Regions from separate parts of the Bradyrhizobium genomosp. III genome, predicted to be linked through region 1. Evidence: predicted binding sites of a transcription regulator. Region 1 holds the regulator's gene; the other holds the start of a gene.
The links. The regulator HrcA, encoded in region 1, represses chaperone genes, less so after heat shock. The targets are predictions, from matches to a motif close to GTTAGCACTCNCNNNNNGNGAGTGCTAAC.
Positions count from the first base shown of each region.

Region 2: a site for HrcA is predicted at 2,932-2,960, ahead of IC66_RS0109925 (co-chaperone GroES). Genes of this name have one in related genera too.

Region 1 is NZ_AJQF01000216.1:1,203-19,000, forward strand. Features, by position in the region: gene IC66_RS0118705 (HlyD family secretion protein) at 1-102, opposite strand, end outside; gene nth (endonuclease III) at 259-1,011, opposite strand; gene IC66_RS0118715 (DUF2244 domain-containing protein) at 1,034-1,564, shown strand; gene IC66_RS0118720 (methylated-DNA--[protein]-cysteine S-methyltransferase) at 1,619-2,515, shown strand; gene IC66_RS0118725 (2,3-bisphosphoglycerate-dependent phosphoglycerate mutase) at 2,668-3,291, opposite strand; gene dapB (4-hydroxy-tetrahydrodipicolinate reductase) at 3,375-4,190, opposite strand; gene IC66_RS0118735 (DUF1330 domain-containing protein) at 4,416-4,727, opposite strand; gene pyrF (orotidine-5'-phosphate decarboxylase) at 4,808-5,515, opposite strand; gene IC66_RS0118745 (NADPH-dependent FMN reductase) at 5,522-6,100, opposite strand; gene IC66_RS0118750 (class I SAM-dependent methyltransferase) at 6,158-6,757, opposite strand; gene dnaJ (molecular chaperone DnaJ) at 6,846-7,973, opposite strand; gene dnaK (molecular chaperone DnaK) at 8,219-10,120, opposite strand; gene IC66_RS0118765 (hypothetical protein) at 10,514-11,455, shown strand; gene pncA (bifunctional nicotinamidase/pyrazinamidase) at 11,761-12,486, shown strand; gene grpE (nucleotide exchange factor GrpE) at 12,603-13,220, opposite strand; gene hrcA (heat-inducible transcriptional repressor HrcA) at 13,317-14,405, opposite strand; gene rph (ribonuclease PH) at 14,587-15,300, shown strand; gene rdgB (RdgB/HAM1 family non-canonical purine NTP pyrophosphatase) at 15,312-15,947, shown strand; gene hemW (radical SAM family heme chaperone HemW) at 15,934-17,088, shown strand; gene IC66_RS0118800 (penicillin-binding protein activator) at 17,208-17,798, opposite strand, start outside.
Region 2 is NZ_AJQF01000102.1:581-10,619, forward strand. Features, by position in the region: gene IC66_RS0109910 (L,D-transpeptidase) at 94-906, opposite strand; gene IC66_RS0109915 (protein phosphatase CheZ) at 1,222-2,007, shown strand; gene IC66_RS0109920 (hypothetical protein) at 2,215-2,736, opposite strand; gene IC66_RS0109925 (co-chaperone GroES) at 3,054-3,350, shown strand; partial or broken gene groL (chaperonin GroEL) at 3,498-5,129, shown strand; gene IC66_RS0109935 (hypothetical protein) at 5,329-6,537, shown strand; gene IC66_RS0109940 (META domain-containing protein) at 6,724-7,122, opposite strand; gene IC66_RS0109945 (L-lactate permease) at 7,282-8,946, opposite strand; partial or broken gene IC66_RS0109950 (ABC transporter ATP-binding protein/permease) at 9,262-10,039, shown strand, end outside.

The DNA of each region.
Region 1 (17,798 bases):
CCGGCTCCAGAGTGAGGTCGCCGGAGGCTGTGTCGGCTTGGGCGGTGAGGCTGGTGCTGCGGCGGCCGATGGCGACGACGAGACCTGTTCCTGTTGACTCACGACATGCCCCCCAAAACCGGCTGTGCTTGAACTCGAATCTCACCGCCGTCATTCCGGGATGGTCCGAAGGACCAGACCCGGAATCTCGAGATTCTCAGGTGCGCAATGGCGCACCATAGTCGATGCTGCGCATCGCCCCGGAATGACATCGGTTGCTCAGATCGTCTTCTCCGGCCACCGGCACAGATCGTTGATCAGGCAGACCTCGCAGCGCGGCTTGCGTGCGAGGCAAGTATAGCGGCCGTGCAGGATCAGCCAATGATGGGCATGCAGCATGAACTCGGCCGGGATCACCTTTTCGAGACCAAGCTCGACTTCGAGCGGCGTCTTGCCGGGCGCAAGTCCCGTGCGGTTGCCGACGCGGAAGACATGCGTGTCGACCGCCATGGTGTGCTCGCCGAAGGCCATGTTGAGCACGACGTTGGCGGTCTTGCGTCCGGCGCCGGGCAACGACTCGATCTCGGCGCGCGTGCGCGGCACCTCGCCGCCGAACTCGCTGAGCACCTTGGCGGACAGCGCGATCACGTTCCTTGCCTTGGTGCGGTAGAGGCCGATGGTCTTGATGTACTCGCGCAAGCGCTCCTCGCCGAGATCGAGCATCCTCTGCGGGGTGTCAGCGATTTCGAACAAGGCGCGCGTCGCCTTGTTGACGCCGGCATCGGTTGCCTGCGCCGACAGCACCACGGCGACCAGCAGCGTGAACGGATTGACGTGCTCGAGCTCGCCTTTCGGTTCCGGGTTGGCTTTGCGGAAACGGCTGAAGACCTCGTGGATCTCGGCGGGCGTCCAGCGCTTTATCGCCTTGAGCGTCTTTTTGGCAGGCGCGTTCGGCTTCGCCACGACCGCCTTTGCCTTCTTCTTCGGCACGGACGCTTTGCGCGGAGCCGGCTTGCGGGTGATTTTCGCCATGATCGGGATATACTGAGGGACGATGAGCACAGGCAACGAAATTGAGGGTAGCGATCCTGATCCGCGGGAGGTGCAGATCTTCTCCGCGCTGCTGACGCCGCACCGCTCGCTGAACCGCACCGGCTTCCTCGCCGTGATGCTGTTCCTGAGCGTGGTCAGCTTCGTCACGGGCCTCGCCTTTCTGATGATGGGTGCCTGGCCGGTGTTCGGTTTCTTCGGCCTCGACGTGCTCGTGATCTGGTGGGCCTTCAAGGCCAATTTCCGCGCGGCGCGGGCCAGCGAAGAGATCGTGGTCACGCCGTCGGAGCTGCGGGTGCGCCGCGTCAGCCATCGTGGCCAGGTCTCGGAATGGACGTTCAATCCGCTCTGGGTCCGGCTCGACCAGGAGGTCGACGAGGAATACGGCATCGAGCACGTCTATCTGATTTCCCGCGGCCGCCGGCTGCTCATTGCCGGCTTTCTCGGGCCAGAGGAAAAAGCTAGCTTTTACAATGCCTTGGTCGGCGCCCTGAACGCCGCCCGGCGCGGCCCGACTTACAATCCGGTGACCTGAGCGCAGTCAGAAATCGGGTGGTTTCCCACCCGTCCCTCTCCTACATTTCCAGTCATGATGACACTCGCCATACATGACCAGCGCCTGGCCAGGCCGGGCACCCAGAACGCCGCGCTGCGCGACTATGATTCGGTGCGCCGGGCGATCGCCTTCATCTCGGAGAACTGGCGCGCGCAGCCGACCATCGAGGCGATGGCGGATGCGGCCGGGGTCACGCCGGATGAGCTGCACCATCTGTTCCGCCGCTGGGCCTCGATCACACCGAAGGCTTTCATGCAGGCGCTGACGCTCGATCACGCCAAGGGTCTGCTGCGGGACTCCGCGAGCATCCTCGACGCCGCGCTCGACTCCGGGCTGTCAGGCCCGGGACGGCTGCACGATCTCTTCGTGACCCATGAAGCGATGTCGCCGGGCGAATGGAAGAACGGCGGCGCCGGCCTGACCTTGCGTTACGGCTTTCACCCCTCGCCGTTCGGCACCGCGATCGTGATCGCGACCGACCGCGGCCTGTCAGGACTTGCCTTCGCCGATCACGGCGAGGAGGAGGTTGCGCTCGCTGACATGACCCGGCGCTGGCCGAACGCGACCTATTTCGAAGATCACGAAGGCACCGCGCCGCTGGCGCAGCGCATCTTCGATCCAAAACTGTGGCGGCCGGACCAGCCGCTGCGCGTGGTTATGATCGGCACCGATTTCGAGGTGCGGGTGTGGGAGACGCTGCTGAAAATCCCGATGGGCCGCGCGGTGTCCTATTCCGACATCGCCTGTAACATCAACAGCCCGAAGGCCTCGCGCGCCGTCGGCGCCGCGGTCGGCAAGAACCCGGTCTCGTTCGTCGTGCCCTGCCACCGCGCGCTCGGCAAGAGCGGCACGCTGACGGGCTATCACTGGGGCATCACCCGCAAGCAGGCGATGCTGGGCTGGGAAGCCGGGCAATTGGGGGTGCAGTAGGCACAACAAGCACGCTGCCGTAGGGTGGGCAAAGGCGCAACGCGCCGTGCCCACGATCTCTCTGAAACGGCCGACAGAACGTGGGCACGCTTCCGCCTTCGCTCTTCGAGCTACGGTGGACAAGTCGCTTTGCCCACCCTACGAGACCGTCGCTAACCCGCCAGATCGAGCTTCGAGGCCACCGTCGAATCCGCATTGAGCTGGTAGATGATCGGCACACCCGTCGCCAGCTCGCGCTTCAAGATGCCTTCGGGCGAGAGCTTTTCCAGCACCATGATCAGCGCGCGCAGCGAATTGCCATGGGCGGCGACCAGCGTGCGCTTGCCGTTGAGCACGCCGGGCAGGATCTCCTGCACGTAGTACGGCAATGCACGTGCGAGGGTGTCCTTCAGGCTTTCGCCGCCGGGCGGCGGCACGTCGTAGGAGCGGCGCCAGATCAGCACCTGGTCCTCACCCCATTTCTTGCGCGCGTCGTCCTTGTTGAGGCCGGAGAGATCGCCGTAATCGCGCTCGTTCAGCGCGAGGTTCTTCGTCGTCGGCAGGCCCTCCTGGCCGAGCTCGCCGAGAATGAGGTCGAGCGTGTGCTGCGCGCGGGTGAGCACCGAAGTGTAGGCGACGTCGAACACGAGGCCCTGCGCCTTCAACTTGCGGCCGGCTTCCGTGGCTTCCTTGACGCCGAGCTCGGTGAGGTCAGGGTCCTTCCAACCCGTGAACAGGTTCTTCAGATTCCATTCGCTCTGGCCGTGGCGCACGAGCACGAGAAGACGTTCGCTCATTGACTGCTTTCCGTTCGGGTTATTTGTTTGAGCATGATCTTGTCGGAAAACCGCTCCACACTTTTCCGGATCATGCTCGTCGATCAGATATCGGCGAGGCCGAGCACGTCGGCCATGGAGTAGTGGCCCGGCTTCTTGCCATGCGCCCACAGCGCCGCCTTCAGCGCGCCATGGGCGAACAGCATGCGATCCTCGGCCTGGTGCGACAGCGTCAGGCGCTCGAACGGGCCGAGGAAGGTGACGCTGTGATCGCCGGCGACGGTGCCGCCGCGCAACGAGGCGAAACCGATATTGCCCGGCCTGCGCGCGCCGGTGATGCCGTCACGGCCACGCTCGGAATGGTCATCGAGGGTGACGCCGCGGCCGCTGGCTGCGGCCTGCCCCAGCATCAGCGCGGTGCCGGATGGCGCATCGACCTTCATCCGGTGATGGGTCTCGACGATCTCGATATCAAAACTCTGGTCGAGCGCCTTGGCGACGCGCTTGACCACGGCGGCCAGCAGATTGACGCCGAGGCTCATATTGCCTGATTGCACCACGACGGCGCGGTTGGTGACGCTCTTGATCACGGCATTGTCGGAGCCCGACAATCCGGTCGTGCCGACGACATGCACGATCCCGCGCTGTGCCGCGATCGCGACATTTGCGATGGTCGCCGCCGGAACGGTGAAGTCGAGGATGCCGTCGGCCTCCTTCGACATCGCCCAGAGGTCAGCGGAGAGCTTGATGTCGTTGGCCGGCAGTCCTGCGAGCACACCGGCATCCTTGCCGAGCAGCTCCGAGCCGGGGGCCTCGAGCGCGCCGGCCAGCACCGCGCCTTTGCTCTCGGCAATCGCCCGCACCAGCGCGCGGCCCATCCGGCCACCGGCTCCAGCAACAATCAGGCGCATGTCGGACATGGTGTGATCCTCTCATGGCCGTTGTAGCGGGGGGACGCAGTTCCGGCAACCGAGGGGGGAGCAGACGGGCGACCCTCTCTAAAGCGTCATGGCCGGGCTTGTCCCGGCCATCCGCGCCTTGCCACGCGCAGGAAGAACGTGGATGCCCGGGACAAGCCCGGGCATGACGACCCCTCGTGAACGTTCAAATGCGACGGCCGCGCAGGGGAAGACCAGCAGCACGCCTCAGCCGTCAGACGGCTGCGGGCCGTCATAGCCCTCGATGATGATGAGGTCGGCGACCGAGTGCGGCTGGCGCACCTTGATGTTGGCCTGGTATTCCGGCGAATTGTAGCAGGCGATCGCGGTCTCGTAGTCCGGGAATTCGATCACGACGTTGCGGGTGCGGCTGGCGCCTTCGACGGTGGTGAACTTTCCGGCGCGGACGACGAAGCGACCACCCCACTTCTTGAAGATCGGGCCGTTGGCGACGGCGTAGGGCTTGTAGCCCTCGTCACTGCTCACATCGACGCGCCCGATCCAGTAGCCTTTTGCCATTGTTCTTCTCCCTGTTGTTGCTGATCTTCATTCGAGCATGATCTGATCGGAAAACCGCTTCACACTTTTCCGGATCGTGCTCAGAGCGCCTGCGCGATCTCGGCCTGGATGGCTTCCGCGATCGCCTTCGGATCGGCGGCTTCGACGACCGGCCGTCCGACGACGAGATAATCGGCGCCGGCGGCGATCGCGCGGCCCGGCGTCATGATGCGCTTCTGGTCGCCGGTCGCCGAACCGACCGGCCGGATGCCGGGGGTGACGAGATGCATCTGGTGGCCGACGATCTTGCGCAAGGCCCCGACTTCCTCCGGCGACGACACCAGTCCGTCGATGCCAAGCACCTGCGCCTGCTGCGCGCGGGCCTCGACCAGCTCGGAGACGCCGAGCCGATAGCCGGCCGCGTGCAGATCGTCCTCGTTGTAGGATGTCAATACCGTGACGGCGAGGATCTTCAGGCTGGAATTGCCGCGGCCTTCGACTGCGCCCTTCATGGTCTGCGGATAGGCGTGCACGGTGAGGAAGGTGGCGCCGAGCCTGGTGATGCTTTCGACGCCTTGCATCACGGTGTTGCCGATGTCGTGCAGCTTGAGATCGAGAAAGACCTTCTTGCCCTTGTCGGCGAGCTTGCCGACCAGCGGCAATCCGCCGGCATAAGCGAGCCGATAACCGATCTTGTAGAAGCTGACGCTGTCGCCGAGACGATTGATCGTCGCCTCCGCGGCATCGACGCTGGGCAGATCGAGCGCGACGATCAGGCGGTCCTTGGGGGCGATCTCGGCTGGCGTCATGTCACCTCACATCATGCGTTGGGAAAAGTCGATCAACTGCGCCACCAACTCCTTCAACGCGGCGATATCGCCCTCGTTCTTGAGCCTGTCCATATCGTCATAGGCCTGGTCGGCAAAGGCGAGCGTGAGCTGGCTGGCAATCACATTGGCGTGGCAGGAGGTCAGGATCAGCCGCAGCGCCTGCAGCGCACGGGCCGCGCCGAGCCGGCTCTGCGAGGCGCCGGCGAGCGCGAAGGCGCGGTTGCGGAACACATCGCCGCGCGCCTCGTGCAGATCGTGCACGCGGCTGACCCAGTCGATTGCGTTCTTGAGCAGCGGCGGCACCGAGGCATTGTATTCGGGCGAGACGATCAGCACGCCATGATGCGCGCCGATCATACGCTTGAGGTTGATCGCGTGCTTCGGCAGGCCGGACTTGGCCTGGAGATCGCCATCATAGATCGGCAGCGGAAAATCGGCGAGCGAGATGCGGGTGACGTCCACGCCGGCCCGGGCAAACTCATAGGCGGCGACCGCCGCCAGCTTCGCATTGTGCGAGCCGGTGCGCAGCGAGCCGGGAATGATCAGGATCTTGGGAGCTGACATCCAATCCAATGCGTTCGGCGAAACGAGCCCGCCGCGCAAAGAACCGAGCCGGCGGAATTAGTGCTTGCGATACACCCAGACGCGGGCGGGCGGAAGGTTCATCCAGATCCGTTCCGAAGCCTCTGTGGACACGCCGGGCAGCGATTTCGGGATCGGCGGCACCACCGCATAGGTGAACTGGACGAAGGGCGCGCCGGGCGCGAGCGCCGTGAAGGCGTCGCGGATCAGCCGCAGCCGCGTCAGCATCGGTTTTGTCACCAGCGGCAGGCCGGAGACGACCGCGGAGGCCGGCGCGCTCAGGACGTTCCAGAGCGTGTCACGCAGGCGATAGGCATCGCCCTGCACCACCTTGGCCTGCGGATAGCGGTCGCGCAGCAGGGCGCAGAAGCCGGGATTGTATTCGACGAGGACGAGACGCTTCTGGTCGACGCCGCGCTCGATCAGGGCCGAGGTGATGGCGCCGGTGCCGGGTCCGAGTTCGACCACAGGCGCGTCCGAATCGACATCGACGTAATGGGCCATGGTCCGGGCCAAGAGCTTGCCCGACGGCATCACCGCGCCCATGTGGAGGGGCTTTTCGATCCATGATCTGAGGAAGCGCACCTCGTCGTCGAGACGAGGCTTCTTCAACGCACGCGCGGACGATGGCAATGGCATGTCAGGACCGGACGGGACCGCGGGACCGCGGCGTGTCAGAAAATGGTCATAAAGACGTATAGGCCGAAGGCGGTATGGTCAAGCCGGGTCAACTCGCCCGATTACCGAAGAAATCCTTGACCTTGGCGAAGAAGCCCTCGGATTCCGGCTGGGTGTTGCCGGAGGACAGCTTTTCGAACTCGGCCAGCAATTCCTGCTGCTTCTTGGTGAGGTTCTGCGGGGTCTCGACCACGACCTGAACATACATGTCGCCCATCTGGCGCGACCGCAGCACCGGCATGCCTTTTGATGCAATGCGGAACCGGCGGTTCGACTGGGTCCCGGCCGGCACCTTCACCTTGGCCTTGCCCTTCTCGATGGTCGGCACCTCGAATTCGCCGCCGAGCGCGGCCGTCACCATCGAGATCGGCACACGGCAATGCAGATCGGCGCCGTCGCGCTGGAAGAACTGGTGCTGGGCCAGCGACAGGAAGATGTAGAGGTCGCCGGGCGGACCGCCGCGAACCCCTGCCTCGCCCTCGCCGGCGAGCCTGATCCTTGTGCCGTCCTCGACGCCCGGGGGAATGTTGACCGAAAGATTCCGCTCGCGGGTGACGCGGCCCTGGCCCGAGCACGACGGGCAGGCATCCTCGATCATCTGGCCGCGGCCCTGGCAGCCCGGACAGGTCCGCTCCAGCGTGAAGAAGCCCTGCGACTGCCGCACGCGGCCGGCGCCGCCGCAGCTCGAACAGGTCTTCGGCTTGGTTCCGGCCTTGGCGCCGATGCCCGAGCAGGCCTCGCAGGTGACCGAGACCGGAATCTCGATCTGCGCGGTCTTGCCGCCGAAGGCTTCCTCGAGCGTGATTTCCATGTTGTAGCGCAGGTCGGCGCCGCGCTCGCGGCCGCCGCGGCCGCGCTGCCCGGCCATGCCGAACAAATCTTCGAAAATATCGGAGAAGGAAGAGGCAAAGCCCGCACCGAAGCCGGCGCCGCCGCCGCCCTGCTCGAAGGCGGCATGGCCGTAGCGGTCATAGGCCGCGCGCTTGTCCTTGTCCTTGAGGACCTCGTAGGCCTCGTTGATTTCCTTGAACTTGACTTCGCTGGTGTCGTCCCCGGGATTGCGGTCCGGGTGGAACTTCATCGCCAGCTTGCGGAACGACGATTTCAGAACGGATTCGTCGGCATCGCGTTCGACTTCGAGAGTTTCGTAATAGCAGCGCTTGGTGGACGTGGACATGTGGGACTCGGTCTATCCAATCGCGATTCAAGTCGGAGCGAAACGACGTCGCCACACGACGATATAGGCAGCCTTCTGCCCGGCGGCAGAGGGTCGCTTGGCGGCGTTCAGCATAACGGCTGGGAATTGATCGATCGTAACGGGCGACCCGCCCGTCCGTCCCGACACGGCGGCCTCCCCCGCGAAGGAGGAGGCCGGTAGAGCGTGTGGGGTCCAAGCCGTCCGCATCATGACCCTCTTGGGGTTCAGGCGGACTTCTTGTTGTTCTTGTCGTCGTCGACTTCGGTGAATTCCGCGTCGACGACGTCGTCCTTGGCCGCGTCCTTCTTGGCGTCGGCCTCGGCCTGCTGCTTGTACATGGCCTCGCCGAGCTTCATCGAAGCCTGGGCCAGCGTCTGGGTCTTGGCCTTGATCGCCTCGGCATCGTCGCCCTTCAGCGCTTCCTTGAGGTCGCCGACGGCATCCTCGATGGCGCGGCGCTCGGTCTCGCCGACCTTCGAACCGTGCTCGGCCAAAGCCTTCTCGGTCGAATGCACCAGACCATCCGCCTCGTTCTTGGCGGTCACGGCCTCGCGGCGCTTCTTGTCCGCCTCGGCATTGGCCTCGGCGTCCTTGACCATCTTCTCGATGTCGGCTTCCGACAGGCCGCCGGAGGCCTGGATGCGGATCTGCTGCTCCTTGCCGGTGGCCTTGTCCTTGGCCGAGACGTTGACGATACCGTTGGCGTCGATGTCGAAGGTCACCTCGATCTGCGGCATGCCGCGCGGAGCCGGCGGAATGCCCATCAGGTCGAACTGGCCGAGCATCTTGTTGTCGGCCGCCATTTCACGCTCGCCCTGGAAGACGCGGATGGTGACCGCGTTCTGGCTGTCCTCGGCGGTCGAGAACACCTGGCTCTTCTTGGTCGGGATCGTGGTGTTGCGGTCGATGATGCGGGTGAACACGCCGCCCAGCGTCTCGATGCCCAGCGACAGCGGGGTGACGTCGAGCAGCAGCACGTCCTTGACGTCGCCCTGGAGCACGCCGGCCTGGATCGCAGCGCCGATCGCCACGACTTCGTCCGGGTTGACGCCCTTGTGCGGCTCCTTGCCGAACAGCTGCTTCACGACTTCCTGGACCTTCGGCATGCGCGACATGCCGCCGACCAGAACCACTTCGCCGATCTCACCGGCGGTGACGCCGGCGTCCTTCAGCGCCTTTCGGCAGGGCTCGACGGTCTTCTGGACGAGGTCGTCGACCAGCGCCTCGAACTTGGCGCGGGTGAGCTTCATCGTCAGATGCTTCGGGCCGGTCTGGTCCGCGGTGATGAAGGGCAGGTTGATCTCGGTCTGCGTCGTCGAGGACAGCTCGATCTTGGCCTTTTCAGCGGCTTCCTTCAGGCGCTGCAACGCGAGCTTGTCGTTGCGCAGGTTGATGCCCTGCTCCTTCTGGAATTCGTCGGCGAGATAGCCGACCAGGCGCATGTCGAAGTCTTCGCCGCCGAGGAAGGTGTCGCCGTTGGTCGACTTCACCTCGAACACGCCGTCGCCGATCTCGAGGATCGAGATATCGAACGTGCCGCCGCCGAGATCGTACACCGCGATCGTGCCGGTCTTGGTCTTGTCGAGGCCATAGGCGAGCGCGGCCGCGGTCGGCTCGTTGATGATGCGCAGCACTTCGAGGCCCGCGATCTTGCCGGCGTCCTTGGTCGCCTGGCGCTGGGCGTCGTTGAAGTAGGCGGGAACGGTGATGACGGCCTGATCGACCTTCTGGCCGAGATGGGCTTCCGCGGTCTCCTTCATCTTCTGCAAGATGAACGCCGAGACCTGCGAGGGCGAGTAGGTCTGGCCGTCGGCCTCGACCCAGGCGTCGCCGTTGGAAGCCTTCACGATCTTGTAGGGGACGAGCTTCTTGTCCTTCTCGACCATCGGGTCGTCGTAGCGGCGGCCGATGAGGCGCTTCACTGCGAAGAAGGTGCGCTCGGGATTGGTGACGGCCTGGCGCTTGGCCGGCTGGCCGACGAGGCGCTCACCGTCGTCCGTCACGGCGACGATCGAAGGCGTCGTGCGCATGCCTTCGGAATTCTCGATGACTTTGGCGTTCTTGCCATCCATCACGGCGACGCACGAATTCGTGGTGCCGAGGTCGATCCCAATGACCTTTCCCATGGTCCTGATATCCTTGTTTTTGCGGCAGGTTGGCTGGGCCCAGAAGGCACCCGACCGAAACCCCCTAAGATCAAACATCCGCGATATTGCGATGATTGAGGCTCATATAGGAGGGGGGGAGGGGCCCGCAAGGACCGAAGCTACGTTTCTGCCGTGAAAACATTGGGTTTTGGACGATGATATCCGGGCTTCACCGCCCTTGCGGGTGAGGAATTATTAACAGGTTCAGGCTTCAGCAAGCCCCCGCTACCGCAAGCCCGCCCACCCTGTTGCCGCAAGCCCAAACCCGGTAAAAGGCGGACCGGCCGGGCAGCCGCCACAGCTGCTTCGCGCGACAATGCGGCCCGGTGGCCGACCATCGAACGGCCTCAATGTGAACCAATCAGAGTGCCCATGAAGCTGATCCGCCCCCTCGCCGCGCTCGCCCTTCTGATCGCCTCCGCGTTTCCGGCCTTCGCCGCCGACGCCGTGTTTCCACCCGGCTTGCGCCTCGGCATGGTGCCGCTGGTCGGTCTCAGCACGGCAAAAACGTTTCCGGGATTCGAGAGCGAGGATGGCAGCGTCAAGGTGTTGATCACCGAGCTGCCGCCGGCAGCCTATGGCGAGGTCGTGAGCGCCTTCAATTCCAATCCGGCCGGCGCTGGCGGCGTCAAGCAGGACAAGATCGAGACGCCCGCGGGCCTCGCTTATTTCACCACCGAAAGCGGCAAGGCCGGCGACACCCCGGTGAAGCGCTATTCGATGATCGTGCCGGGCGCCGGCTTCTCCGGCTACGTCGCGGTGCAGGTCCCGGAGAATGCGACCAAGATCTACACGGATGAGGCGGTGCGGCAGATGTTTGCGACCGCCACTACCCGCAAGCAGGTCTCGGCCGAGGAGCAGATCGCGCTGATGCCGTTCAGGATCACCGATCTCGCCGAATTCAAGGACATCCGCACTCTGGCGCCGGGCTCGAGCATCATCCTGGCGGACGGCGACGAGAGCACCGGTTACGAGTCGAAGCCGTTCATGATCCTCGGCCTGATCGGCGCCACGCCGCAGCAGGCCGACGACCGCGCCCGCTTCGCCCAGGAGGCGGCGCTGCAGATTCCCGGCGTGCGCGAATCGCGCGTCACCATGTCCGAGCCGATCCGCATCAACGGCCAGCAAGGCTTCGAGACCCGGATCGACGGCATCAGCGGCAAGGACAAGGTCCCGGTGACCGTGGTGCAGTGGATCCGCTTCTCGAGCGGAGGCGCCTCGCTGCGCATCATCGCCAGCGCCCCGCGCGACCAGTGGCTGGCCGCCTTCACCCGCTTCCGCGCCGTGCGCGACGGCATCCAGCCGAAGGGTTAGGCCAGAGGCGTGCCAACACACTCGGTGTCGTCCCGGCCTAGCGCGCAATTGCGCGCGGGGGGCCGGGACCCATACCGCGTGATCTCGCGATTGCGGTCGGTCGCAGTACCCACGAAGAGTCTTCGCCAAACTTCTCCCTGGGGGTATGGGTCCCGGATCTGCGCTGCGCTTGTCCGGGACGACAGCGGTGTTGAGGCTGCACGCCCAACCCCTCATCAAACCCGGCCGCATTTTCGGGCTTCTGTTCGTACACGAACGGAACTAGGCTTCGTCTCCGTTGAGTTCATCCGAAGGGGAGGCGAACGATGCTGGATCGGCGACAAGTCTTGGCAATGCTTGGGACGACGGCGCTTGCAACGCTGGCTCCAACCGCACTCCTTGCAGCGGCATCGATCAAGCCGGACGATGCCTCCGCGCTGCTCGTGATCGACGTGCAGAACTGCTTCCTGCCCGGCGGCAGCCTCGCGGTGAAAGAGGGCGAGCAGGTGGTGCCCGTCATCAACAAGATCTCGAGAGCATTTGCGAATGTGGTGATGACGCAGGACTGGCACACGCCGGGCCACATCTCGTTTGCGTCGGTGCATTCCGGCAAGAAGCCGTTCGAGACCGTCGACCTTCCCTATGGCAAGCAGGTGCTGTGGCCCGACCATTGCGTGCAGGGCACCGATGGCGCTTCGCTGTCGAAGGACCTTGCGATCCCGCACGCCGAGCTCATCATCCGCAAGGGCTTTCACAAGGACGTCGACAGCTATTCGGCCTTCCTCGAAGCCGACGGCAAGACCTCGACGGGACTTGCCGGCTATCTGAGGGGACGCAAGATCAAGCGCGTCTTCGTCGCAGGGCTCGCGACGGATTTCTGCGTCGCCTGGACCGCGCTCGACGCGCGCAAGGCTGGCTTCGAGGTCTATGTGGTGGAAGACGCCTGCCGCGGCATCGACACGCAGGGCTCGCTGGCAAAAGCCTGGGCCGATATGGCCAAGGCCGGCGTGAAGCGGATTCAGTCTGCGGATATCGCGAGCGCGCAGGGCTAGATGACTGTCATTCCGGGGCGATGCGAAGCATCGAACTATGGTGCGCCATTGCGCACCTGAGAATCCCGAGATTCCGGGTTCGGCTCTTCGAGCCGCCCGGAATGACGCAAAAAAAATCAGTTCGCCGCGCCGCTCGACTCGTTGTTGTTCGCCGCGGCCGCGGGCTTCGCGCCGCCCTTGGCGACACCGACCAAGGCCGGGCGCAGCACGCGCTCGCCGATGGTGTAGCCGGCCTGCATGATCTGCACCACGGTGCCCGACGGCACCGACGCATCGGGCACTTCGTACATCGCCTGGTGGAAGTTCGGGTCGAACTTCTGGCCCTGCGGATCGAGCTTCTTCACGCCGTGCTTTTCCAGCGCGTTGAGCAGCGAGCGCTCGGTAAGCTCGACGCCTTCGATCAGCGAGATCAGGCCGGGATCGGCCGTGGCGCGGGCCTCGGCCGGAACGGCATCGAGCGCGCGCTGAAGATTATCGGCGATGTCGAGCACGTCGCGGGCAAAGCCGGTGATGCCGTAGAGGCGGGCGTCGGCGACCTCCTTGGTGGTACGCTTGCGCAGATTCTCCATCTCGGCCAGCGTCCGCAGCATGCGGTCACGCGCCTCGGCGGCTTCCTTCTGCAACTGCTCGACCGAGCCGGGCTCGGGATCGTCGGGCATGATGTAGGGTTTTGACACCACGGGCTCGCCGGTCGCGGCAGTCGTGTCTTCGGGTTGCCGGTCTTGCTCGGTCATCGGCTCTAATCTCGAACTCGTTTCCAGGGATTGTTGGCCCGGATATCGTGCCTAGAGCGCCGAAAATCAAGCGCCCGTGATCGGCGGAAACGCCGATCAGCCTCCCAAAAGACGGCTGACGATGCGGGCCGCGTAGTCCACGGTCGGGATCACGCGGGCATAATTCAGCCGGGTTGGCCCGATCACGCCCAAAACACCGACAATATGGCCGGCGGCATCCCGATAGGGCGAGATGATCGTAGAGGAGCCGGACAAGGAAAACAGTTTGTTCTCGGAACCGATGAAGATACGCACGCCCTCAGCGGTCTCGGCACGCCCCAGCAGGTCGATCACGCCGCGCTTGGTCTCGAGATCGTCGAACAGCAGGCGCACCCGTTCCAGATCCTCCAGCGCATGCAGGTCTTCGAGCAGATTGGCGTGGCCGCGGACGATGAGCTGGCGATCCTCGTTCTCGCCGCCGGACCAGCTGGCGATGCCGGCGGAAATCACCTTCTGTGCGAGCTGATCGAGCTCGGCGCGGGCCTCTCCAAGTGCCGTCTCGAGCTCGAGCCGCGCCTCGGCCAGGGTGCGGCCGCGGATGCGCGCATTGAGGAAATTGCCGGCCTCGGTGATCGCCGAGGAGGGAACTCCGGGGGGCAGCGACAGCACGCGGTTTTCGACCTGGCCGTCCTCGCCGACCAGGATCACCAGCGCCTTTTCCGGTTCCAGACGGACGAATTCGATGTGTTTCAGCCGCGCATTGGATTTCGGCGTCAGCACCACCGCGGCGGCGCGGGTCAGGCCCGACAGCCGCGTCAGCGCCTGGTCCAGCGCCGCCTCGACCGATTGCGCCTGGCCGACGGTGGCAAGCTGGCTCTGGATCGACTGCCGCTCGGCCTCGTTGAGGTCGCCGACCTGCATCAGGGCATCGACGAAGAACCGCAGGCCGAGTTCCGTCGGCAGCCGACCGGCGGAGGTGTGCGGGGCGTAGATCAGGCCGAGCTGTTCCAGATCGGCCATGACGTTGCGGACCGAGGCCGGCGACAGCGGCATGGCGATGAGGCGCGAGATATTGCGCGAGCCCACGGGCTCACCGGTCGCGAGGTAACTTTCGACAATTTGACGAAAGATGTCGCGAGAACGCTCGTTGAGCTGGGCGAGGCCTGCGCGCGGCGCGATCAGATGGATCGGATCGTGATGGGCCACAGACGGTAACTCCTCTCAGATGCTCATAATTTGTCCATCCAGGAGGGTTCTGACAAGCGTCGCGTTTGCAGGGTGGAGAACCGGGGGTGAAAAAGCCTTGTCCTTTCCCCTTGCCGCATACCCTCACCCCACCTACAAGCACCGCGAATAGCCCTAACCTGCGAGTTTTGGAGGATTTCCCATGCGGCCAAGCCGCCGTGCGCCCGACGAATTGCGCCCCGTGACGCTGGAGCGCGGCGTGGTCAAATATGCGGAAGGCTCCTGCCTGGTGAAATTCGGCGACACCCATGTGCTGGTCACCGCCACGCTGGAAGATCGCCTGCCGCCGTGGCTGAAGGGCCAGGGCCGCGGCTGGGTCACCGCCGAATATGGCATGCTGCCGCGCGCGACCTCCGAACGCACCCGCCGCGAGGCCTCCGCCGGCAAGCAAAGTGGCCGCACCGTCGAGATCCAGCGCCTGATCGGCCGCTCGCTTCGCACCATCGTCGATCTCGAAGCGCTCGGTGAGCGCCAGATCACGGTCGATTGCGACGTGCTCCAGGCCGACGGCGGCACGCGCACGGCCTCGATCACCGGCGCCTGGGTCGCGCTCGCCGATTGCATCAACTGGATGAAGGCGCGCAACATGATCAAGGCCAATGTGATGCGCGACAACGTCGCTGCGATCTCCTGCGGCATCTACAACGGCACGCCCGTGCTCGATCTCGACTATGCCGAGGATTCGGAAGCCCAGACCGACGCCAATTTCGTCATGACCGGCGACGGCCGCATCATCGAGGTGCAGGGCACCGCGGAACGCGAGCCGTTCACGCAGGACGAGTTCCTGAAGCTGATCGCCCTGGCGCAAAAGGGCATCGCGCGTCTCGTGGACTTGCAGAAACTGGCTGTCGCGTAGTCAATAAGCCCATGCACCGCCGAATCACCGGAAAGCTGGTCATCGCCACCCATAATCCCGGCAAGCTCGCCGAGATGAAGGAGCTGCTCGCGCCGTACGGCATCGAGGCGGTGTCGGCCGGAGAGCTCGGCCTCGGCGAGCCCGACGAGACCGGCAACGATTTCCGCAGCAATGCCGCGATCAAGGCGATCGCGGCAGCGCGGACGACCAAGCTTCCCGCCTTTGCCGACGATTCCGGCATCGTGGTCGACGCACTCGACGGCGCGCCGGGCATTTTCTCCGCGCGCTGGGCTGGACCTTCCAAGGATTTCGCCGCGGCGATGGCGCAGATCGAGCGCCTGTTGCAGGAGCGCGGCGCCACCACGCCGGACAAGCGCAAAGCGCATTTCGTCTCCGCGCTCTGCGTCGCCTGGCCCGACGATCATCTCGAAGAGGTCGAGGCGCGCGTCGACGGCACGCTGGTCTGGCCGCCGCGCGGCACCGCCGGCTTCGGCTACGACCCGATGTTCCTGCCGGACGGCCACAGCCGCACCTTCGGCGAGATGGACAGCATCGAGAAGCACGGCCTGCCGCCGCTCGGCCTTGGCCTGTCGCATCGCGCCCGCGCCTTCGTGAAACTGGCGGAGATCTGCCTTGAGCCGCGCTAAGGAAGCCTTCGGCGTCTACGTGCACTGGCCGTTCTGCCTGTCGAAATGCCCGTATTGCGACTTCAACAGCCATGTCCGCCACGCTGCGATCGACGAGGCGCGCTTCGCCTCCGCCTTCGCGCGCGAGATCGCAGCCACCGCCGAGCGCTCGCCCGGCCGTGAGGTCACCTCGATCTTTCTCGGCGGCGGCACACCGTCGTTGATGCAGCCCGCAACGGTCGGCGCGGTGCTCGATGCGATCGGCAAGCACTGGACCGTCGCCGGCGATGTCGAGGTGACGCTGGAGGCGAATCCGACCAGCGTCGAAGCCACGCGCTTTGCCGGCTATCGCACCGCCGGCGTCAACCGCGTCTCGCTCGGCGTGCAGGCGCTCGACGATGCCTCGCTGAAAGCGCTGGGCCGCCTGCACAGCGCGCGCGAGGCGCTCGATGCCGTCGCCATAGCGCGCCGCTCGTTCGATCGCTATTCGTTCGATCTGATCTACGCCCGTCCCGACCAGACGCCGGCGATGTGGGCCGATGAGCTGCGTCTCGCCATCGACGAAGCGGCCGAGCATCTGTCGCTCTATCAATTGACGATCGAGGAAGGCACGCCGTTCTTCGGCCTGCACCAGGCCGGCAAATTGAAGACGCCGGACGAAGCGGTGGCGCGCGCGCTTTACGACGTCACGCAGGAGACCTGCGACAAGCTCGGGCTGCCCGCCTACGAGATCTCCAATCACGCACGGCGCGGCGCCGAGTGCCGGCACAATCTGGTCTATTGGCGCGGCGAGGAATATGCCGGCATCGGCCCCGGCGCGCATGGCCGGCTCGACATCGACGGCGTCAGGCACGCCACCGCCACCGAGAAGCGTCCCGAGGCCTGGCTGATGCGGGTCGAGACCAATGGCCATGGTGTCGTCACCGACGATCTGCTCAACAGCGAAGAGCGCGCCGACGAATTTTTGCTGATGGGACTGCGCCTCGCCGAAGGCATCGACCCCGAGCGCTACAAAGCCCTCTCCGGCCGCCCGCTCGATCCCAAGCGCATCGCGCTGCTGCGCGAGGAAGGCGCGATCACGGTGGATGCGACGGGCCGCTTGCGCGTGACGAGCAGCGGTTTTCCGGTGCTGGATGCAGTGGTCGCGGATCTCGCGGCATAACGCGCTGCCGTAGGGTGGGCAAAGCGAAGCGTGCCCACGAATTCCATGCGATTAGCTGAGAGATGGTGGGCACGGCGCGAAGCGCGCCTTTGCCCACCCTACGGCACTGTCGTCCCGAACTACGCCCCAAAACTCTTCGGCGAGCCCGCGACGGCAACGCCGCCACCCTGGGTCACCTTCATCACCGCAAGCCCGCGCTCGTTGGTGCCGTCCGCACGGAAACGAAACAGGCCGTCGATGCCGGCAAAGCCGGACGGATTGGTCAGTACGTCGGACGAGAAGCGCGTGGTGCCTTGCGTGCGCGCCAGCGCGGCGACGAGGGCGACCGCGTCATAGGCCAGCGTTGCCGTGCGAATCGGTTCGGCGCCGTATTTGGTGCGGTAGCGGCCGGAGAAGGCGCGGAAGCCGGCCGGGTCGGGCGCGGCATAGAGGCCGCCTTGCAAGCTCGCATTCGCATAAACCCGCGGATTGTCCCACAGGCCGGTGCCGAGCAACTGGATGTTGCGTAAGTTCGCGCCCGCCGCGGTCATCGCATCTGCGACCGTCACCACGGCATCGCCGTCATCGGCAATGAACAACGCATCCGCGCTGCCGAGTTGCTGCGCCACGGTGCGCGCCGGCGTGGCGCGATCGGCGCCGTATTTTTCGAACGAGACGATGCGCCCGCCGCGGCGCGGCACGGCCGCTTTCACCGCGGCCTCGACGACATT
Region 2 (10,039 bases), on a different contig from region 1:
GAGGACGTACGCCGGCGGCGCGCAACGCCTTCGATGCCGCGCGTCGCGAGCCGGCGCGACACGCGGAGTTGACGGCTCGCAGCGCGCGCTGGGCTACATCACCACGACCTTGGTGCCGACATTGACGCGGCCGTAGAGGTCGATGACGTCTTCGTTGCGCATGCGGATGCAGCCGGAGGAGACGTTGGTGCCGATGGTCCAGGGCTCGTTGGAGCCGTGGATGCGGTACAGCGTCGAGCCCAGATACATCGCGCGGGCGCCGAGCGGGTTCTCCGGACCGCCTTCCATGTGCCGGGGCAAATCGGGACGGCGCGCGATCATTTCGGCCGGCGGCGTCCAGTCCGGCCATTCGCGCTTGGCTGTGATCGCCTTCACGCCGGACCAGGTGAAGCCGGGACGCCCGACGCCAATGCCGTAGCGCATCGCCCTGCCGTTGCCCTCGACGAGATAGAGGAATTTGTTCGGGGTATCGACCACGATGGTGCCGGGACTTTCCTTGCCGCTATAGTCAACAGATTGCTTCTCGAACCTTGGATCGAACTGACGCTGCCGCGGGTCGGCCGTCTCCTGCTGAACCGCGCCTTGCTGATATCCACCCTGCATCTGCGGCTCGCCCATCGGCGGCAGGCGGCGCTGGTCGTAATAGCCGGGCTGCTGTTGATAGACCGGCTGCTGCGGCGCGTAGGCCGGACCGCGGCCGGGACCGTCGCCGAACAGGAACTCGATGAAGCCGCCGCCCATGTTCGCATTGGAGGCGACGCGCACCGGCGCCGGCGGCACCTGCGGCTGGTAGAGCACCGCGGGCGGATCGTTCGGCACCGAATTGTCGAAGGCGCTGGCACTGTTTGCGCCGGCAATGAAGGTGCAAGCGCTGCCGAGCAGCGCGACAGACATTTTCTTGAACATCGACGTACTCTGTACTGTTTCGTCTAGATCACATGCGCCGTGGAGAGCTGATGGCTGGTCCGCGCCCCCGACGTGGTCAATAAAAAGCAAAAGCCGTTTTGTTTGGTAAACAGAAGCGGCGTTTGGATTCACCACGTCGTCAGCAGCGGGGCAATTTGGCGATCAGCGTTTATTTTCGATGAACGCCGCGCGCCCATGGTTAATCGCTTCTTTGCGCGCCGTCGCGCGCAGCCGCACAACAGTTCCTGCCGTGAACTTCGTGTTAAATCGCTTCTGCCTACAAAGACGCGTGAGTGAGGTGGGGGGAGTATCCAGATGGCTGTTCACCGCAAACGTTTTCGCGTCGAGGATATCGCTGGTGGCGAGATGCCGATTTTGGACGTAACTGAAGAGGCAATCCCGATGCATAGCGAGATCATGGCCGAGCTACGTGCGATCCGTGCACAGATGGCGAAAGGCACCGCGCCCTTGCCCTTGTCCGGCAGCGCAGCCATGGCGGCGATCGACGCCTCCACCGCCCACGAGCTCTCCGAGGCTCGGACCATGCTCGAGACCTATCGGGCCCAGATCGAGCAGTGCGAAAAGCTGAAGGTCGAGCTCGACCTCATCCATGACGCCATCGACCGCACCAAGCGCGAAATCGCGACACTGCACGGCAAGAGCTTTGACGGCGGCGAAATGGCCAAGGTCAATGGCGAGCTCGGCGCGGTGGTCGGCGGCACCGAGCAGGCGACCCAGCAGATCCTCGAGGCCGCGGAGTCGATCGACCAGGCCGCCAGCGCAATGTCCAAGGTGGACTCGATCGACCAGCAGAAGCGGCTCGCCGACGACATCCAGGAACGCGTCATCTCGATCTTCGAGGCCTGCAACTTCCAGGACCTGACCGGCCAGCGCATCAGCAAGGTGATGGGCACGATGAAGTTCATCGAACAGCACATCAATGCGATGATGGAGATCTGGGGCGGCGTCGACGCGATCAAGTCCCACGTCGTGCCGCAGGTCGACAATCGCAGCGAGGACGACAAGCTTCTCAACGGCCCCAAGCTCGCCGGCGACGTCGGCCACGCCTCGCAGGACGACATCGACGCGCTGTTCGACTGAGCGGACGCGGCATAGCGAAAAACAAAACGCCGGCGAGAGCCGGCGTTTTTGATTTTGGCCCAGCCCGTCATTCCGGGGCGGCTCGACAGAGCCGGACCCGGAATCCGGAGATTTAAGGCAGGAAGCTCACCACATCGAGATTCTCAGGTGCGCGAGTGCGCACCATAGTTCGCGCTTCGCGCGCCCCGGAATGACGGAAGACGAACATCACGCCCGCGGCGCGCAGCGGACGTAGACCATGTTGCCGTAGCGGGTGGCGGCGTCCTTGTCGATGAAGCGGGTGATCAGGACGCGGCCGTCGAAGGAGATGATTTCGCGGTCCTGCTCGCCGGGAGTCGGACCCGCCGGTCCGATGTAGTTCTTGCCGCTCGGCGAGCCCTTCAGCCGCAGCTCCTGGGGCGTTGCCTGGTCGGCCAGATGCATGATCACGCCGCCGGAGGAGCCGGCGGTGATCACATAAGGGTTCTTGCACTGGGCCCGGGCGGCGGCCTCGGTGCGGGCGCGGTCGGCCGGGTTCTGGAACGAGGCGAGGCCCCAGCGGCCGACGATCTCGTCGCCGCGAATGGTCGCAGGCATTTCGGGCGCGACGCCCGGCTCGGCTTCGGGCGGCGGCGAGGACGACGAGAAGGACGGCAGGCTCATGCCGCCGCCGCAGGCGCCCAGCAGCAGCGCCAGACAAGAGGCGGCGGCCAGATTGGCAACCGTGCGCGCGTGAGCTGAACTGATCATGGCATTCCCCCGAACAAGACCATGGCCGCACCCCTCCTGCAGCCAAGCGCAAAACCGCTGCCGGAGCAATGACGTCCTTTAATACGTCGGCGCCCCGAACAAGTTTCCAGTGCCACCATCCTATATCCGCCTCACCAATCGCTTAACCACCTTTGCTTGACAGGATCGCGGCCAAGCCATATTTCCGGGCCCACTATTAGCACTCGGAAAGCCCGATTGCTAAGCACGCCGTTCGATCCTCGGGATAGGGGGATGGACGGAAGCGCCGCCCCACCCACTTCCACTACTTCCGAAGCGAGCCTCCAAAGGGAAACGTCATGGCTAAATCCAAATTTCGTCCGCTGCATGACCGTGTCGTGGTCAAACGTATCGACGCCGAGGAAAAGACCAAGGGCGGCATCATCATTCCGGACAGCGCCAAGGAAAAGCCCTCCCAGGGCGAGGTCGTCGCCGTCGGCCCCGGCGGCCGTGACGAGACCGGCAAGCTGACCCCGATCGACCTCAAGGTCGGCGACCGCGTGCTGTTCGGCAAATGGTCGGGCACCGAGGTCAAGATCGACAACGAAGAGCTCCTGATCATGAAGGAGTCGGACATTATGGGCGTACTGGCCTAAGGCCATCCGCCTGAACAGCCGCTGAATGTCATGCCCGGATCCAGGCGGTCCGGGCATCCATCATTCCGCCGGGTTCGGTCCACGAATCCCGGAATTGATGCGACGGGCGAGCGGCAGACACATCACCAAACACGAGGGATTGCTAAAATGGCTGCCAAAGACGTCAAGTTTTCCGGAGACGCGCGCGATCGCATGTTGCGCGGCGTCGACGTTCTCGCCAACGCCGTCAAGGTGACGCTCGGCCCGAAGGGCCGCAACGTCGTCATCGAGAAGAGCTTCGGCGCACCCCGCATCACCAAGGACGGCGTCACCGTCGCCAAGTAGATCGAGCTCGAGGACAAGTTCGAGAACATGGGCGCCCAGATGGTGCGTGAGGTCGCCTCCAAGACCAACGACCTCGCCGGCGACGGCACCACCACCGCCACCGTGCTGGCCCAGGCCATCGTGCGCGAAGGCGCCAAGGCGGTTGCCGCCGGCATGAACCCCATGGACCTCAAGCGCGGCATCGACATCGCGGTCGCTTCCGTCATCAAGGACATCGAGAAGCGGGCCAAGCCCGTCGCCGCCTCCTCCGAGGTCGCCCAGGTCGGCACCATCTCGGCCAACGGCGATGCCGCCATCGGCAAGATGATCGCCCAGGCGATGCAGAAGGTCGGCAACGAAGGCGTCATCACCGTCGAAGAGAACAAGTCGCTCGACACCGAAGTCGACATCGTCGAGGGCATGAAGTTCGACCGCGGCTATCTCAGCCCCTACTTCGTCACCAACCCCGAGAAGATGACCGCCGAGCTCGAGGATGCCTACATCCTCCTGCACGAGAAGAAGCTTTCGGGCCTCCAGGCCATGCTTCCGGTGCTGGAAGCCGTGGTGCAGTCGGGCAAGCCGCTCGTCATCATCGCCGAAGACGTCGAGGGCGAGGCGCTGGCCACCCTGGTCGTCAACCGCCTCCGCGGCGGCCTCAAGGTCGCCGCCGTCAAGGCGCCGGGCTTCGGCGATCGCCGCAAGGCCATGCTCGAGGACCTCGCCATCCTCACCGGTGGCCAGCTCATTTCCGAAGACCTCGGCATGAAGCTCGAGAACGTCACTGTGAAGATGCTCGGCCGCGCCGGCAAGGTCGTGATCGACAAGGAGAACACCACGATCGTCAAGGGTGCCGGCAAGAAGCCGGACATCGAGGCCCGTGTCGGCCAGATCAAGGCGCAGATCGAGGAGACCACCTCGGACTACGCCCGTGAGAAGCTCCAGGAGCGTCTCGCCAAGCTGGCCGGCGGCGTCGCGGTGATCCGCGTCGGCGGCGCCACCGAGATCGAGGTCAAGGAGAAGAAGGACCGCGTCGAGGACGCTCTCAACGCCACCCGCGCCGCGGTGCAGGAAGGCATCGTCCCCGGCGGCGGCGTCACGCTGCTGCGCGCCAAGAAGGCGGTCGGCCGTCTCACCAACGCCAATGCCGACGTCCAGGCCGGCATCAACATCGTGCTGAAGGCGCTCGAGGCTCCGATCCGCCAGATCTCGGAAAACGCCGGCGTGGAAGGCTCGATCGTGGTCGGCAAGATCCTGGAGAACAAGTCCGAGACCTTCGGCTTCGACGCCCAGACCGAGGACTATGTCGACATGATCGAGAAGGGCATCATCGATCCCGCCAAGGTGGTGCGCACCGCGCTCCAGGACGCCTCCTCCGTGGCCGGCCTGCTGGTCACCACCGAGGCCATGGTCGCCGAAACGCCGAAGAAGGAAGCCTCGCCCGCGATGCCCGGCGGCGGCGGCATGGGCGGCTTCTAAGCCTCCGTTCCGTTACAATGTTGCGAAGGCCGCCTCCGGGCGGCCTTCTTTTTTGCCGACCCTGCCCCTCCGCTTTCCGATTCAACCGACGGCCAAAACCCACTACGGTGACGCGCCGATTCGAATTGTTTGGGCATGATCCTCTCGGAAAACCGCTTCACACTTTCCGGATCATGCCCGTTGCGCGAGGATTTCATCGATGCGTGCGCTTCTGGTTTGTTCGACAGCCCTTTTGGCTCTGCTTGCAGCTTCTCCGCATTCCGCATCCGCCCAGATGAAGCTGTCGCCGAAGGCCACGACGCCCGGTGGCCCCGAGACACGCTATTTCACCTCGATCGACGGGCTGATGGACGGCAATGCCGACGTGATCCTGAAGGAGACGCGCCAGGGCAGGACGGTGACGGCGGCCGTGCTCGACGTCTGCTATCCCGTCGCAAAGAATTCCGACCGCAAGGACCGCTTCGTCGTCAATCTCCAGGTCGCGGGCCAGACCCTGACCGGCACCGCGCAGAGCATCAGCGAGAAGGCGCCCGTCAGCGTCAAGCTGCTGCGCAAGCAGAGCGGCGACACCTTCGAATTCCGCGGCCAGATCAGCATTGGCCAGGTCGTGACCGAGGTGACCTCGCCCGACAATTCCGATCTCAGCGAGAAGGAATTTCAGGACAACCAGACCTCCGACGACGGCATCACGCCGCAGCCGAAGGATTTCACCGACGTCTCGCCGGAGGCGATCGCGGTCAAGGTCAAGCTCGACGCTGCAACCGACTTCCTGAAGAGCCTGAAGGGCCAGGCGGTCGAGGTGACGCTGGCGAGCCTCACGGTCGGCTGCGATGCGCTGCGCGCAGGCGAGCAGACCATCAACATGTCGGTCGATCCCGAGCGCGCCGGCGCGCTGCTGGCGAAATTCAAGGCGACGCCGGGCGTCACCGCCGCGGGCTGGACCGCGGGCATGACCGAGATGGACCGCACCATCCGCTTCGCCGCAGCCGACTGGCGCGAGGGCGACAAGATCAGCAAGGACAAGCTCGCGGCCGCCGTCTCGAACGTTTTGAGCCGGACGCTCGCGGCAAAGCCGGTCTCGCAAAGCTTCAACCCCGCCACGGGCAAGCTCAAGCTGGTCTTCAAGCGGCCGAACCCGGATTTCCCCGCGCTCGATCTCACCGACACGATCGAGGTCGCAGGGCTCGTCTCGCCCGACAAGCCGGGCGCGACCGACAAGCTCATGCTGTGGATCGGCAGCCCCGCGACGACGACCGCCGACGAGAGCAGCGGCGCCAAGCTCAATCTCTCCGACGACACGTCGGTCGACGAGGAAGGCGAGCAGCCCGACGACAACGGTTCGGTCGAGGCGCTTGCCAAGGAGCTCAAGGGCCAGCGCTGGGATGCCGATAAGTCGGTGTGGAAGTAGGCGCGCTGAACTATCGTGCCCCGGACGACACAAGCGCGTTTACGCGCGTCTTCGACGCGCTATGGCGCGAAGCGCTACGAGCCGGGGCCCAGAGGCCACACACGAATTTGCCGATAGAAAATCTGGGTCCCGGCTCTGCGGCGCATCGCTTGCGCGACGCGCCTTGTCCGGGACACGAGAGCGGAGCTAATTCCCCGTCGTCCTGAAGCGCAGCGGCTTGGGGCCGATCAGCGTCAGCACGTCGCCCTGACGCTTCCAGGTCTCGACGCTGCTCAGTGCTGCGACCAGATCGTCGTCGGCCTGCGCCCTTGCCGGCGGGCAGGAGCGATCCTGGATCTGACCGGGGACGAAGATCACGGTGTTGCCGGCGACCGAGAACTGGCCCTTGCCGCCCTTGCACCAGAGCTCGAGCACGACCTCGCCATGGTCGCCGATCTCGATGTTCGGAATTCGCTTCGAGCCTGCTTGCGGCAGCGCTTCCAGCGTCATCTCGGTGCCGAACGGGAAACCGTCCTCGGCACGCGCGACAATGGACGTCGCGAGCATTGCAACCGCAGCACACACCAATCGCTTGAGCGAAACCATGAGACCTCTCGTCCGACCTGATTTGCCGCACCTTCTATAAGACGGCGGCGCCAATGAGAAGGTTCGCTCAACCTGGAGCGCGATGAGATTTGATTGGGCGCAAAAATCCCCGCGGGGCGGAACCTCGCGGGGATTTGCGTTCGAGCCGGAGTTGGCCTGCTACTTCAGGACCATTGCCGTGAACGGCCAGACATAGGCCTGCAACGTCACGAGCACGCCGACGAGACAGGCCAGCACGATCGAGTGCCAGAACACGAAGCGCAGGATCGTGCCCTCGTGCCCGTACCAGTTGGTGGCAGTGGAGGCGACCACGATCGACTGCGCGTCGATCATCTTGCCCATCACGCCGCCGGACGAGTTCGCCGCGGCCATCAGGACCGGCGACAGGCCGAGCTGCTCGGAGGTGATCTTCTGCAGGTTGCCGAACAGCACGTTGGAGGCGGTGTCCGATCCCGTCAGCGCCACGCCCAACCAGCCGAGCAGCGTGCCGAAGAAGGGATAGAGTACGCCGGTTGCGGCGAAGGCGAGGCCGAGCGTCGCGTCGACGCCGGAGAGCCGCGTCAAGGTGCCGATCGCCAGCATCGCCGAGATCGTAATCAGCGAGATCGCACAGAGCCGGATGGTACGGCCGTACTCGGTCACGAGCTTGCCGGGACCGACGCCCATCAGGACACCGGAGATGATCGCCGCGATCAGCATGCCCGTGCCGGTGAAGGACAGGTAGGTGAAGCCGAACACGGCGCTCTCTTTCGTCGGCCCTGGCGCGACCGGCGGCATCTTGTTGATCATCTGGTGCAGCTCGGGCACGGGATAGTTCCAGACGAAGATCGAATTCGCCCAGGCCTTGAACGCCCCATTACCCCAGATCAGCATCACGATGCAGACGATGATCCACGGCAGCAGCGCGCCGAACAGTTCGCTCTGCGTCAGCGGCGTCTTGTCGAGCGGTTTGGCCGCCGCCATGGTGGCTGCCGATTCATCGCGGCCGCGCAGCGCCGGCGACAGCCAGAGCTGCCTGGGCTGCCAGACTTTGAGGAACAGGATCAGCGCGCCCATCGAGATCAGCGACGCGCCGATGTCGACGATCCAGGGGTTGATGAAGTTCGAGATCACGAATTGCGGAATCGCGAACGACACGCCGGTGACCAGGATCGCCGGCCAGACATCCTTCATGCCCTTCCAGCCCGCGAACGCCCACACCACCCAGAACGGCACGATCAGCGAGAAGACCGGCAATTGCCGGCCGACCATCGCGCCGAGGATGTAGGGATCGAGCCCGGTGACCGAGGCAAGGCCCTGGATCGGCGTGCCCAGCGCGCCATAGGCGACCGGCGCGGTGTTGGCGATCAGCGACAGGCCGGACGCCGCGAGCGGCGAGAAGCCGAGGCCGATCAGCACGGCGCCGGTGATGGCGACCGGCGTGCCGAAGCCCGAGGCGCCCTCGAAGAACGCGCCGAAAGAGAAGGCGATCAGCAGCAATTGCAGCCGCCGGTCCTCGGTGACGCCGCCGATGGCGCGCTTGAGCAATTCGAAGCGTCCCGTGCTCACCGTCACCTGGTAGAGGAAGATGACATTGAGCACGATCCAGCCGATCGGGAAAAAGCCGGTCACGATGCCCAGCACCGAGGCACGGATCGACATGTTCGCCGGCATGGTGAAGACGAAGATCGTGATCAAATTGGCCACGATCACGGCGATGACCGCCGCGATATGCGCCTGGACGCGACCGCTCGCGATCAGGACCAGCAGCGTGACGACGGGCACCGCCGCCGCAATCGTCGACAGCACCGGACTGTGCAGCGGATCATAGACTTGATTCCACATGGTCTTCCTCCCCCACGCATGTTTGCGGCAGACGGCCCGCGTGGAGAGCCGATCCTGCTTGACGCTGGAAGCGATAACCCCCGAGCTGGACGCGAATTCCTCGCGAATGCGGCGGTTCCCGTCCCGCTCACAAGCTCGCGAAATCCCAGAGCACCCCACCCCGCGCCGTCGAGCCCCATGCTAGGGTTGCAAGCTGCGACAAGCCAACGCAAATTGCAGCACTTGCGACTTTAGTCTAAGCGCGCCCATTTCCGCCATTGCCTCAAGCCTCTGGCTCCGGGCCGTTGTGCACATCCCCCTAGGAGATTCTGCTCTGTGAAGAACCTCAGCGCCACGCTCGCGATCGTCTGGCGAATCGCCGTCCCCTATTTCCGGTCGGAGGACAAGTGGGCCGGCCGCGGCCTGCTCGCCGTCGTCGTCGCGATGGAGCTGGTGCTGGTCGCGATCAACGTGCTGCTCAATCAGTGGCAGAACCGGTTCTACAGCGCCCTGCAGGCCTACGATCTGCCCGAATTCGTCAAGGAGGTCTGGATCTTCCTTGGGCTTGCCTTCACCTTCGTCGCTTTGGCCGTCTACAAGCTCTACCTGAACCAGTGGCTCCAGATCCGCTGGCGGCAATGGCTGACGCAACACTATCTCGGCGAATGGCTCGAGGGCGCCACCCATTACCGCATGCAGCTCAGGGGCGATGCCGCCGACAATCCGGACCAGCGTATCACCGAGGACGTCAAGAATTTCGTCGAGCAAACGCTGACCATCGGCCTAGGCCTTTTGTCGTCGATCGTGACGCTCGCCTCGTTCGTCGTCATCCTCTGGGGCCTGTCCTACAAGGCACCCTTGTACATTTACGGCACCGATATCCTCGTGCCCGGTTTTCTGGTCTGGTGCGCACTGGCCTACGCGATCGTCGGTACCGCGCTGACCCATTGGATCGGCGCCCCGCTCATCAATCTCAATTTCGAGCAGCAGCGCTTTGAGGCCGACTTCCGCTTCAACCTGATCCGCGTGCGCGAAAATTCTGAGCAGATCGCCCTTCTGAAAGGCGAGAACGCGGAGCGAGGGCATCTCCTGCGGCGCTTCGGCTTCGTCATCG